DNA from 4 places in the Bacillus sp. JJ864 genome. Region 1 is predicted to be linked to each of the others. Evidence: predicted binding sites of a transcription regulator. Region 1 holds the regulator's gene; each other region holds the start of a gene.

Region 1 (3,182 bases):
AAGAGTGTCGACACCGCGAAGCATCGAACGACGTGCTTCTTCACTAAATTTAATATCTTTTGCCATAATATTTGACCCCCTTGAATTTTTAAAGATTTATATAATTAACCGATAATTGCTAAAATGTCGCTTTCACGTAAAATTAAGTATTCTGTACCTTCGTATTTCACTTCAGTACCTGCATATTTTGAGAAGATGATACGATCTCCTGTAGCTACATCTAAAGCAACACGCTCACCATTTTCAAGCACACGACCAGTACCAACTGCCACTACTTTACCTTCTTGTGGTTTTTCTTTTGCAGTGTCTGGTAGTACGATACCACTTGCTGTTTTTTCTTCTGCTTGAACAAGTTCAATAATAACGCGATCACCTAATGGCTTTAGCATGAACAACAACCTCCTCAATTTTTTATGTAAATTTTATGTTTATTAGCACTCTATCACTTCGAGTGCTAACACACTTATTATAATAAAGAATCTCATTTTCTTTTGCAAGTGAAAAAAACGTAATTTTTCGGAAAACTATTTCATCCCCTCTCCAGCTTGTTCAAAAGTGATTATGCTTTACTTGATAATTACATACGGGAAGATGTACTGATAGATTCCATCTTTTTTTCATCTTCTCCTATGTTACAATAAGAAAGATGCCATAAGTTGTTTTCTCTATGGATAGAGCATTTTCCTTTTTCTTTACAAAAAATTCAAAAAGGAGTTACAAAATTGAAGAGACAATATTGGTGGGTTATTGTTACATATATTTTGATGCAATTATCAGGTATAATTGGTGGATGGATTCTTTTAAAAAGCGGAGTATACAATAATGGCCATCGGACCTTCGAAGAAAAAGTTCAACTGGCAACGGCACATTGGGGACTGATTAGCTTCTTTATCGCTCTTATCATCATCCTCGTATTACTACGTAATGATACACAATCAGAAAAATGGAATCGCGGAAAAACAAATGTCCCTGCTACAATAGGGTGGATTATTTTAGGAGTTTTTCTTGCTTTATTTGCCCAAGTCATTGCCGGCACAATTGAAACACAAGTTTTTAAAATTAAAGCTGAATCTGAAAATACACAAAACATTATCGGAATTATAAAGGCTGCTCCATTATTTATGATTGTTTCATCCATATTCGCTCCCATTCTTGAGGAAATTGTATTTAGAAAAATTCTATTTGGAACACTATATAAACGATATAACTTCTTTATCGCAGCAATCGTAAGTTCGCTTATATTTGCTCTCATTCATTTTGACCCTACACATTTATTAGTGTATATTTCCATGGGGCTTGTTTTTTCATTTTTATACGTACAAACAAAACGAATCATTGTACCAATTATGGCTCATGTTATGATGAATACAAATGTTATGTTAATTACATTTGTACTTCGTCCCTATCTAGAAAAAGCTGAAAAACTGCAAGGATTCATCGGAGGATTTTAAACATGCGAAATTCACCATTTGTTATGGCAACTTTGTATTTTCTTCTAGGGTGTATTTTTACATACTTAGCAATTACAAGTGTGACAGATACAATTTGGAACTTCTACACAATACTACTTGCTGTAATGGCAACAGTTGATTTTAATTTGGCAATTCGCATTCTTTTTTCTAAACCGAAAAAAGATAGTAAGAAACAATAATAAAAACGCAGGACATTCCTGCGTTTTTATTGTGGATAATTTTTTAAAAAGTACACGAGCGTTTGTAACTCTACCGCTAAATCAATATGATGAATACGAATATGTTCTGATAAGTTTAACCTAGCAGGTGTAAAGTTTAAAACACCTTGTACGCTCGTATGCGATAAGCGATCTGCTACAGCTTGTGCAACAAAAGCAGGCACTGTTAATATTGCCACTTTTATATCATCTGATAGTCTCTCTTCCAATTCATCTAAATGATATACTGGAATCCCGCCGATTTCTTTTCCAACTTTCTCTTCATCAACGTCAAATGCCATCTCAATTTTTGTATTATTATTTTTCGTAAAATTGTAATGTAAGAAAGCTGTACCTAAATTACCTACCCCAATTAATGCTACGCGTGTTACATCGTCTTGATCAAGTGTTTCGCGGAAAAACGACAATAAATAATTTACATTATAGCCATATCCTTTTTTCCCTAATGCTCCAAAGTATGAAAAGTCTCGTCGAATTGTCGCTGAATCCACTTTCACTGCTTCACTTAATTCTGCAGATGATACGCGTTGCTTACCAGATAACGATAGGTTTTGGATAAATCGATAGTATAGAGGCAATCTTTTGGCAGTCGCCTGCGGAATTTTAGGCTGCTCCATGCAACCCCCTCCTCTCTTCCTATCTGTTCAAGTGATTAAAACATGTACGGAAGTTTAGCATTGCAAGTTTTCCTTGTATAATAGAGAGAGAATTTCTCTATTTATGTTCAACTATACACTATTTTTAGTATGATTGAGAAATATAATCATGGCAAAGTTAAGAAATTATTTGAGGTGAAAACATTGATTTTACTACAAGTGAATAACCTTTCCAAATTGTTCGCAGCTGAAGTGATTCTTTCAAACATTAAGTTAGAAGTACAGACGCGTGATCGCATTGCGCTTGTCGGGCGTAATGGCGCTGGAAAGTCTACATTATTAAAGATTATTGCCGGAGAACTATCTCATGACGGCGGCGAAATTATAAAACCGAAAGATGTATCTATCGGTTATTTAGCACAGCATACTGGTCTTGAAACATCGTTAACGATTTGGGATGAAATGCTAACAGTGTTTCTCCACTTAGAGCGCATGGAAAAAGAACTCCGCAGACTAGAACAAGAAATGGGAAAAGAAGAAAATTTCACAAATGAAACTATTTACGAAAAATTGTTAGCAGAGTATGATCGCCTACAATTAGATTATAAAAATAAAGGTGGCTATCAATACGAAGCTGATATTCGCTCTGTTTTAAGCGGACTTGGTTTTCCTCCCGAAACACACGAAACGACAATTTCCACATTAAGCGGTGGACAAAAAACTCGTTTAGCCCTTGGGAAGTTATTATTAACAAAACCAGATTTGCTTATTTTAGATGAGCCAACCAACCATTTAGATATCGATACATTAACGTGGCTCGAGCAATATTTACAAGGTTATCCTGGTGCTATTTTAATCGTTTCACACGATCGGTACTTTCTAGATAAACTTGTAAC
Region 2 (3,182 bases), on a different contig from region 1:
TTCGGTATAAATAAAGACCAAATCCCTTTCTCTGTCACTCGTATCATTTCATGCATCTCGCTATTCCACTCATTAAAATCTCCTACAATACTCACAGCTTGTGCATGAGGTGCCCATACGGAAAAACGTGTGCCTTCCATTCCATTTTCCACCGTCAAATGAGCACCAAGAATCTCGTAGCTATCATAAAACTTTTCTTCATGGAACAATAACATGTCTTTCACATTACACTTTGTCTCAATCACTATGTTCACCTCGCAAGATGACAGAATTTTAAATATGTTATTACTATTCTTCGGTAAATTGAAATATCCTTGCGAATTTTTAAAAAAACATACGTTTTTTTATAGAAATTCGTGGTAATTTCATGAAATTTAACCGAAAAATATCGAATTTTGACGAATATTCATTGTAAGCGTTTTATTTTAGAATAATTTTTTTAGTGGAAAAGAAAAGGAGTTTACCGCTATTTTGTTATTACTTTCCATTAAAGTAAAACATAAAAAAACCCCTTCCGGCAAAGGGATATACAGGGGAGGGCCGGAAAGGGATTTATACAATTTGGGTTATAGTACTGGTGCCATAGTTTCTTTTAGCACTTTTACAGAATGATCAAATTTCAATTCTTCTTCTGCATTTAATTCAAGCTCTACAACTTCTCGAACACCTTGGCGGTTGATAACTGCTGGAACACCTACGTAAACATCTTTTTGTCCATATTGTCCTTCAAGATATGCAGATACTGTCAATACGCTGTTCTCGTTGTTTAAGATTGCTTTAGTTACACGTAATAGTGACATACCGATACCGTAGTAAGTTGCACCTTTACGTTGAATAATGTGATAAGCAGCATCACGTACATTTTCAAAGATTCCATCTAAATCACTTTGGTTGTACTTTTCATTATTCGCTAAGATTGTTTCTAGCTTTTGTACACCGATAGTAGCATGACTCCATACAGGAAGCTCTGTGTCACCATGTTCACCAATGATATACGCATGCACGTTACGTGGGTCTACATCTAAGTACTCACCTAACATATAACGGAAGCGAGCAGAGTCTAAAGTTGTACCAGAACCGATTACGCGCTCTTTTGGTAATCCAGATTCTTTCCAAGTTACATAAGTTAAAATGTCCACTGGGTTAGTTGCGATTAAGAAGATACCATCAAATCCGCTATCCATAATACCGCGAACGATTTGTTTAAAGATTTTTGTATTCTTCTCAACTAAATCTAAGCGAGTTTCACCTGGCTTTTGTGGTAATCCAGCAGTGATAACAACAAGATCTGCATCTTTACAATCTGCATAGCTACCTTTCCAAACTTTTGTTGGAGCTGGAGCAAATGGTACAGCATGGCTTAAGTCCATTGCTTCACCTTCTGCTTTTGCTTCGTTTACATCAACAAGAACGAACTCTTCAGCCACACCTTGGTTAATCATAGAATATGCATAGCTGCAACCTACAGCTCCTGTTCCTACTAGTACTACGCGATTAATACCTTTTTTCATGGTAAAATCCCCTCTCTATTTTTTAATTTCATTATTAGCATTGTCATTTAAGTAAATAATTAAAATACTGATTTTATATTGTTTAACTTCCTTACACACATATTGTAGCACGTTTCTTTGTGAATGTATTCACATTTTATGACCTATTTGTGAACTTTTTCACAGATAGGATAAAGTTATTGTATCAAATATGGAATCCATCCCAATCACATCTATACACACCATAATTCACATACTTTTCCTCTCAAAATCATAAGCCTAAGCACTTAGAAATGTGTATAATTTGTCCACACCTTTTTTTAATTCACAAATATATTATATATTGAATCAAAAATATACTTTGAAAGGAGTTGATCGATATAAACAAGCATACAAAATGCGTCTGTGAGCAACTTGAAACTTTACAGCCTGGCACAGAAGTAGATATTTTTCTAAATGGAAACTTTATAGATGATGTTACTTTTGTTAATTTTAATCCTCAAAACTTTTGTGCAACTTTTGTTGATACAGAAGGACCTGAAGCAGGCGGCGTACTTCTTATAGATTGCCGTGATATTCAAGCACTTCGAATTGAGGCAAGCTAGTTTGTAAAAGAGAGCTTTGAAAAAAGCTCTTTTTTATCATTTCAACATACTATTTTGATTCAAAATAAACAAAAGCGGAAGAGGGAAAGAAACATGCCAATTCTTATAAACCATACTGCTAACCCTAAAATATTCAATCCAAATTTAGTAAAGGATACAGATATACAATCTTTACAAATAAAAAATAAAGAAAAACATTTTGAAGGGATTTGGCGCCTTTTAAACACTTTTAATTTAGGAAAAAAAGTAACCGAAATTATAGTTAATGGTGTGCCATTAACCGTTTCAGTTTTCACGGGCTTTCACTTTAACACAGGTCTTGCTACATTTATAAATAAAAATGGTCGCATTGTCCTCGTTAATTGCGAGCGCATTGATGCAATTATACTTTAATATTATTATTTGCGGAAAAGATTATTCAACACGACAAGATAAAGTGAAACTTTAATCAGTGGGGTTTTTCTTCATCCCCCACTGCTGGCATGCACCCTCACCAATCGGGCGCATGCCAGCAGTTTATCTCCCACCTAACTTCTTTAGAAAAGCGGAAGCGGCTCACACTGCCCACGAATAGCGGGATAAATAAAAAAGAGATAGCAATATATGCTATCTCTTTTCGTATGACCCGTACGGGATTCGAACCCGTGTTACCGCCGTGAAAGGGCGGTGTCTTAACCACTTGACCAACGGGCCAATTTCTGGCAGAGAAGAAGGGATTCGAACCCTCGCACCGCGTAAGCGATCTACTCCCTTAGCAGGGGAGCCCCTTGAGCCACTTGGGTACTTCTCTATATTATATGGCTCCGCAGGTAGGACTCGAACCTACGACCGATCGGTTAACAGCCGATAGCTCTACCACTGAGCTACTGCGGAATATGGTGGGCCTAAATGGACTCGAACCATCGACCTCACGCTTATCAGGCGTGCGCTCTAACCAGCTGAGCTATAGGCCCTAGAAAAAGCGGGTGAAGAGAATCGAACTCTCGACCAGAGCTTGGAAGGCTCTTGTTTTACCACTAAACTACACCCGCATAAAAATGGTGAGCCATGAAGGACTCGAACCTTCGACCCTCTGATTAAAAGTCAG
Region 3 (3,182 bases), on a different contig from region 1:
GCGGCCAACACATTGTAATCACCGTGATGTTGATAGCGGGAGTTGCCGACAACTGGTGATGCTAAATGTCCAACTGGCGTATCTTCATAGCGCCATTGATCTGTAACGAAATAGAAGAAGGATGTACCGTTTTGTAGTTTCGGTGGACCTTGCCAATCCTTTGCAGTTGCAATGGTTTGCCAACCTTCTGCTGGGCGTAATTTTTCTTGGCCGACATAATGAGCCCAGCCGCCGCCGTTTACCCCTTGTGCGCCAACAAGTAGAACGAGGTTTAAGACAGCGCGGTAAATCGTATCAGAGTTAAACCAATGGTTAATACCAGCGCCGACGATAATCATCGAGCGTCCATTTGTATCAACGGCATTTTGCGCAAATTCACGAGCGATTTGAATAATAAGTTCTCGTTTTACACCTGTCATTTTTTCTTGCCATGCTGGTGTAAACGGAGCATCTTCATCAAAGCTCTTCGGTTCTGAGCCGCCAAGACCGCGGTCGACGCCGTAGTTTGCTAATGTTAAATCATAGACAGTTGTTACGAAAAGATCTCCATTTGGCGTTGTAATCTTTTTCACTGGAATGGTACGTTCTAATACTTCATTTCCGTCATCAGAAAAGTATGGAATTTGTACGGTTCCAATTGCATCCTCCATACCAAGTAAAGAAAGACGCGGATCAATTTTTTCACCTGTTTGTTCATCTTCTAAACGTAAGTTCCATTTTTTCTCGTTATCCCAGCGTGATCCCATTGTGCCGTGCGGCGTAGCGAAATCAAGACTGTTATCGTTCCAAAGAACAGGTTTCCATTCGCCAAGCTTTGTTTCCCGGCCGATATCAGTGGCATTTAAGAAACGATCTGCAACAAATTGACCTTCTTGTTGTTTTAACGTGACAAGGAATGGGAAATCTGTGTATTGTTTTGCATAATTTATGAAGTAGTCTACTTGTTTGTCCACGTAGAATTCTTGTAAAATAACGTGCCCCATTGCCATTGCAAGTGCACCGTCTGTTCCTTGTTTTACGCTGATCCAGTCATCAGCGAATTTTGTTGATTCGGCAAAATCAGGGCTAACAGAAACAACTTTCGTTCCTTTATAGCGCACTTCTGCTAAGAAGTGGGCATCTGGTGTCCGTGTTAGCGGTACGTTAGAGCCCCATGTCATAATGTAGCCAGCGTTGTACCAATCACTACTTTCTGGCACGTCTGTTTGATCACCCCAAATTTGCGGCGAAGCTGGCGGTAAATCAGCATACCAATCGTAGAAGCTCAGCATCGGCCCGCCCATAAGCTGCATAAAGCGGCTGCCTGCTGCGTGACTTAACATTGACATCGCAGGAATTGGCGAGAAACCAACATTTCGATCTGGACCATACTTGATTACTGTATATAGTAAGGAAGCAGCAACGAGCTGTAATACTTCATCCCAACTTGCACGAATGAAGCCGCCTTTTCCGCGAGCACTTTTATATGCGCGTGCTTTTTCTGGATTTTCAACAATGCTTTTCCAAGCATCTAACGGTGATTCATGTTTTTGCAGTTCTTCTTGCCACATATTCCAAAGGACGCCGCGTACATATGGATATTTCACGCGAAGCGGACTATAAATGTACCAAGAAAAACTTGCTCCGCGCGGACATCCGCGTGGCTCAAAGTCTGGCATATTAGGACCAGTAGACGGATAATTTAGCTCTTGTCCTTCCCAAGTGACAATTCCATCCTTTACGTAAATGTTCCAGCTGCAAGAACCGGTGCAGTTTACACCATGTGTGGAGCGGATTACTTTATCATGTTGCCATCGTTTTCGATAGGCATTTTCCCATTCGCGGTCTTCATACGTTTCTTGCGTATGATTATCGTTATAACGATCTATTGGAGAAAAATATTTTAAACGTTGCATGAGTGGTGATAGTTTCTTTTTCATATTGTTCACTCCTTTATCCCAATTGGTTCAACTAACCATCAGTGGGGGATGAAGACCCCCCTACTGATGGAAGTTTCACTTTATTGCGTCTCTCTTGCTTACTTTCACTATAAGAGGGCATGCAAAATAGAGATGTGATATCTATCACAGTTCAACAGATTGTCAAAAAATCTTGAGAATGTAAGGGGAAAAAAGAGAAGGTGTGACATTTTGCACATCACAAAGTATGTTTTGTATGTAAAGTAGAGGTAAAGAAAAAGAGTAGCATCTCAATAGAATGCTACTCAATACTACAAATAGAAGTAGGGCAATCTTCACAGGCGATTGCACATTTTAAAAAGTGTAAATTATGAATGGTGATTTTACCTTTATGGATAGAAATAATGTCTTGTTTCTTTAAATCATTTAACATACGATTGACACTTTCACGGGAGGTTGCACAGAAGTTTGCAAGCTCTTGATTCGTTAATGGCAGATCGATAAGAATACCATCTTCTTTTAAAATGCCATAACTATTCGTCATACGAATGAGAGTGGAGTAGAGTGCTCCCTTTTTGCCGTGTAATACTAAATCACGAAACTTCGTTTGCATTCTTCGTAAATGTTCACTAACCCACCTCATAAATTCAAAGGCAAGAGCTGGTTTTTCCAGCAATGCTTTTTCCAATGCATCCCGCTTAATGACGCCGATTTCTGCATGTTCAAGCACTTTTGCGTTTAATAAATATTTGGCGTTTTCTGTAAATAATGTAAGTTCTCCAATAATATCATTCTCCGAACAAATACGTAGTGTCAATTCTTGACCGTCGGCGCTAATTTTACTAATTTGCACTTTTCCAGAGTGAATAATATATAGTTCTTTCGCCTCCACACCTTCTTGGAAAATATAATGGGCTTTGTTTATTTGCATTTTATATTCAACAGATGAGAGTAATTCTTTTAAATCATTTGATAATGCAGTACTGTTTGCCACAACAATTACCCCTCTTTTCCGAATAGTCTATTTCTTATTTTGAATATAAATATAGTGAAAATGCAAGAGATTTTTTCCTTTGCCTAATTGTGAACAGTTTTTGAACAGATTTGTGAAGAATTTTTGAATGAGAAAATCGATGTGAGAAATATCACATCATAGATTGTTGTTCTTTTTTATGATGAAGACAAATGAAAGACAGCCAAAAAAAGATAAAGTGCAAGAGCAAAACCACCCTAGTTTAAAAATATATTATAATAGAATAAAAGTATATATACAGCAAGAAGGAG
Region 4 (3,182 bases), on a different contig from region 1:
CCTTTTACTTCTTCAAATGTTGTTAAGTCTTGTTCTAAAATAGTGTGAACAATCGTTCCTTTTGTGACGCCATTACATCCGCAAACCGTTTCATCAGCACTCATACTTGCAACGTCAAGTCCGTTCTCTTCACCAGCTTTATGTAGAAGAGAAGCAGGTGTGTATTCTTGTATATCTTCTTCTTTTTTTAACATGCTGAAGAGGCGTGTGCCGTCAGTTGTATCACCATATAAAACAATACCAACAACTTTATTGTCTCGGATGAGTACTTTTTTATAGGAACGTGTACATTCGTCAAAAATGAAGATTGCTTTTGTTATATCATCCTCATAAATTTGACCAGCAGAGAATAAATCGCATCCTGCAACTTTTAGCTGAGTCCCGACGATGCTGCCGGTATATCCATCAGTTTGTGCATTTGTAATGTGTTTTGCTAATACAGCACCTTGCTCATAGAGCGGTGCAACAAGACCATAAGCGATCCCTTTATGCTCTGCGCATTCACCAACCGCATAGATGGATGCATCATTTGTCTGCATATAGTCATTGATGACAATACCGCGGTTCACAAGTAAATCAGCATCTTTTGCTAACTGTGTATTTGGACGTATACCAACAGCCATGACGATTAAGTCACATTTTACAATATCGCCATCTGCAAATTGAATGCCCTCAACGTGGTTTGTACCGAGAATTTTTACTGTTTTCTTTTCCATAAGGAACTTCATGCCTTGTGATTCTAAATCTTCACGCAGTAGTGAAGATGCCTTAGCATCGAGTTGTTGCTCCATTAAGTGTGATGTTAAATGAACAACGTGCACGTCCATTCCTAAGTCAATAAGTCCTCGTGCGGCTTCTAAACCGAGTAATCCACCACCAATGACAACTGCTTTTTTATATTGTTTAGCGGTATCCATCATGAATTGTGTATCTTCAATTGTACGAAAACCTGTTACACCGGGAAGATTTGCACCTTCCACAGGTAAAATAAAAGCACTGGATCCTGTTGCGATAATGAGTTTGTCGTACATAACAAGACGATTCTTTTCTGTAACAATGACTTGTTCTTCCCGATCAATTTGCAACACTTTTTCATTTGTATACAACGTAATGTCATTTTCTTCGTACCAATTGTATTCGTTCATAATGATATCTTGCATGTTTGTCTTTCCTTGTAGAACGTGGGAAAGCATAATGCGATTGTAATTTGGATGCGGTTCATCACCAAAAATGGTAATGTCATATAAAGTATCGTTTTGTTTTAAAATCTCTTCGATGCAGCGTATTCCGGCCATCCCATTCCCGATCATGACTAAACGTGTTTTCATATTCATTTCCCTTCTTTTATGTGAAATGTTTAACAAACTTTTATACTTGTATTATAAAAGTTTTGGAAAATAAGGAGATGTGATATTTATCACATCTGTGGAGGATTCATAAATTGTTCAAAATTGCACATCATTTGCTACTAGCCCGCCGACCTTTTAAAGGGGCGGCTTCAATTAATGAAAATAAGATTTTGACGATGACTTTTTTGAAAAGATAAGTTGTCATCGCTTGTTCTAAAGTGAAACTCGGGCTCGTATATATATAGTACAAACTTAGATTTTTTAGGGGGAAAGCGTATGCCTAGATCGACTTTCAAATGGATTGTTTGTGCTACATTAAGTACAGTTTTATTAGCAGGATGCGGTTTGTTTAGTAAGGAAAAAGCAACAGAGCAAATTGATCCGCCTAAGAAAGTAACGTATACGGATGGTGAGAAGAAAGAAACTGCAAAACAAGGGCAAACGAAAAACTTAGATTTATATCTTGTAGATAAAAATGGTTATGTTGTGCCGCAAACGGTGCAGTTACCTACTCCAAAAGATAACGCGGTGATTAAGCAATCATTACAATATTTAGTGAAAGACGGACCAGTAACAAACTTATTGCCAAATGGATTTCAAGCTGTGCTCCCAGCGGACACAGAAATGACAGTTGATGTGAAAAAAGACGGAACTGCAGTTGTTAATTTTTCAAAAGAACTGAAAAACTATAAAAAAGAAGAGGAACGACGTATTGTAGAAGCAGTTACTTGGACGTTAACGCAGTTTAAAGAAGTAAAGAATGTGAAGTTCAGCATGAATGGGCAAGATTTAGCGAAAATGCCTGTTGCTGGTACGCCGATTGGTAATGGATTAAGCCGAGCAAATGGTATTAACTTTGATGATGAGCAAGTTGCTGATCTTGCAAATACAAAACCAATTACGCTGTATTTCATAGCGCAAAATAATAAACAAAGTTATTATGTACCAGTAACGCGCCGCATTGCCGAAGGGAAAGAAAACGAAGTAGCGACAATTGTAAAAGAACTTGTGAAAGGGCCGTCGCAGAAATCGGCGTTAACATATGATTTTAATCCAGATGTGAGGTTAATCAATGAACCAAAACTTGAAAAGGGAACAGTGACATTGAACTTTAATGAAAATATTTATGCGAATAAAGATAAAAGTGCGATTTCTAACTATGTACTGCAGTCGCTTGTATTATCTTTAACTGAAAAACAAGGCGTGGAAAATGTTTCCATTCAAGTGAATGGAAAGGCAAATCTTGTTACGGAAAAAGGTGATAAATTAATAAAACCGGTCGTTCGGCCACAAAACGTGAATACAGGTGGTTTTTAAACAGAAATAATTTGATATACTGAATGTAGGAAGAGAAGGGGAATACATCTTATTCCCCTTCTTTTATTTAGATACATAACATAAATTTTGAATGGGCTATACTAACAAGTAGTAGTTACAAGGGGGTTATTTTTATGCGAGTAGATGGTAGACAAGCATCGGAGCTGCGCCGTATACATATTCAAACGAATTATTTAAAACATCCAGAAGGTTCGGTACTAATTGAAGTTGGTGATACGAAGGTGATTTGTACGGCCACGATTGAAGATCGAGTTCCTCCGTTTATGAGAGGAGAAGGAAAAGGATGGGTTACAGCAGAGTATTCCATGATCCCTCGTGCAACGGAACAGCGTACGATTCGTGAATCAAGTAAAGGGAAAGTAACGGGGCGTACAATGGAAATTCAACGTTTAATTGGACGAGCATTGCGTGCTGTTGTTGATTTAGAAGCACTTGGTGAAAAAACAATTTGGATTGACTGTGATGTCATTCAAGCTGACGGCGGAACGCGAACAG

The links. Region 1 encodes Rex, which represses fermentation and respiration genes when NADH is low (regulators of the CRP and FNR family bind a similar motif). Its sites were predicted from a motif close to TTGTGAAATATTTCACAA; they were not measured.
Region 2: the regulator Rex is predicted to act here: its motif matches at 1,659-1,676, upstream of V7024_RS01690 (L-lactate dehydrogenase).
Region 3: the regulator Rex is predicted to act here: its motif matches at 2,120-2,137, upstream of V7024_RS13915 (nitrate reductase subunit alpha).
Region 4: the regulator Rex is predicted to act here: its motif matches at 1,347-1,364, upstream of nirB (nitrite reductase large subunit NirB).

The regions. Positions count from the first base shown of each region.
Region 1 covers NZ_JBALLY010000126.1:4,789-7,970, reverse strand. Annotated here, with positions in the region: gene groL (chaperonin GroEL) at 1-66, opposite strand, end outside; gene groES (co-chaperone GroES) at 105-389, opposite strand; gene V7024_RS18255 (CPBP family intramembrane glutamic endopeptidase) at 723-1,451, shown strand; gene V7024_RS18250 (YdiK family protein) at 1,454-1,651, shown strand; gene V7024_RS18245 (redox-sensing transcriptional repressor Rex) at 1,678-2,307, opposite strand; gene V7024_RS18240 (ABC transporter ATP-binding protein) at 2,491-3,182, shown strand, end outside.
Region 2 covers NZ_JBALLY010000008.1:774-3,955, reverse strand. Annotated here, with positions in the region: gene glgB (1,4-alpha-glucan branching protein GlgB) at 1-215, opposite strand, end outside; gene V7024_RS01690 (L-lactate dehydrogenase) at 567-1,511, opposite strand; gene V7024_RS01685 (penicillin-binding protein) at 1,871-2,095, shown strand; gene V7024_RS01680 (hypothetical protein) at 2,189-2,488, shown strand; tRNA gene V7024_RS01675 (tRNA-Glu) at 2,717-2,788, opposite strand; tRNA gene V7024_RS01670 (tRNA-Ser) at 2,795-2,885, opposite strand; tRNA gene V7024_RS01665 (tRNA-Asn) at 2,894-2,968, opposite strand; tRNA gene V7024_RS01660 (tRNA-Ile) at 2,972-3,048, opposite strand; tRNA gene V7024_RS01655 (tRNA-Gly) at 3,056-3,126, opposite strand; tRNA gene V7024_RS01650 (tRNA-Lys) at 3,134-3,182, opposite strand, start outside.
Region 3 covers NZ_JBALLY010000081.1:60,110-63,291, forward strand. Annotated here, with positions in the region: gene V7024_RS13915 (nitrate reductase subunit alpha) at 1-1,919, opposite strand, end outside; gene V7024_RS13920 (Crp/Fnr family transcriptional regulator) at 2,200-2,892, opposite strand.
Region 4 covers NZ_JBALLY010000012.1:12,788-15,969, reverse strand. Annotated here, with positions in the region: gene nirB (nitrite reductase large subunit NirB) at 1-1,328, opposite strand, end outside; gene V7024_RS02260 (GerMN domain-containing protein) at 1,626-2,666, shown strand; gene rph (ribonuclease PH) at 2,801-3,182, shown strand, end outside.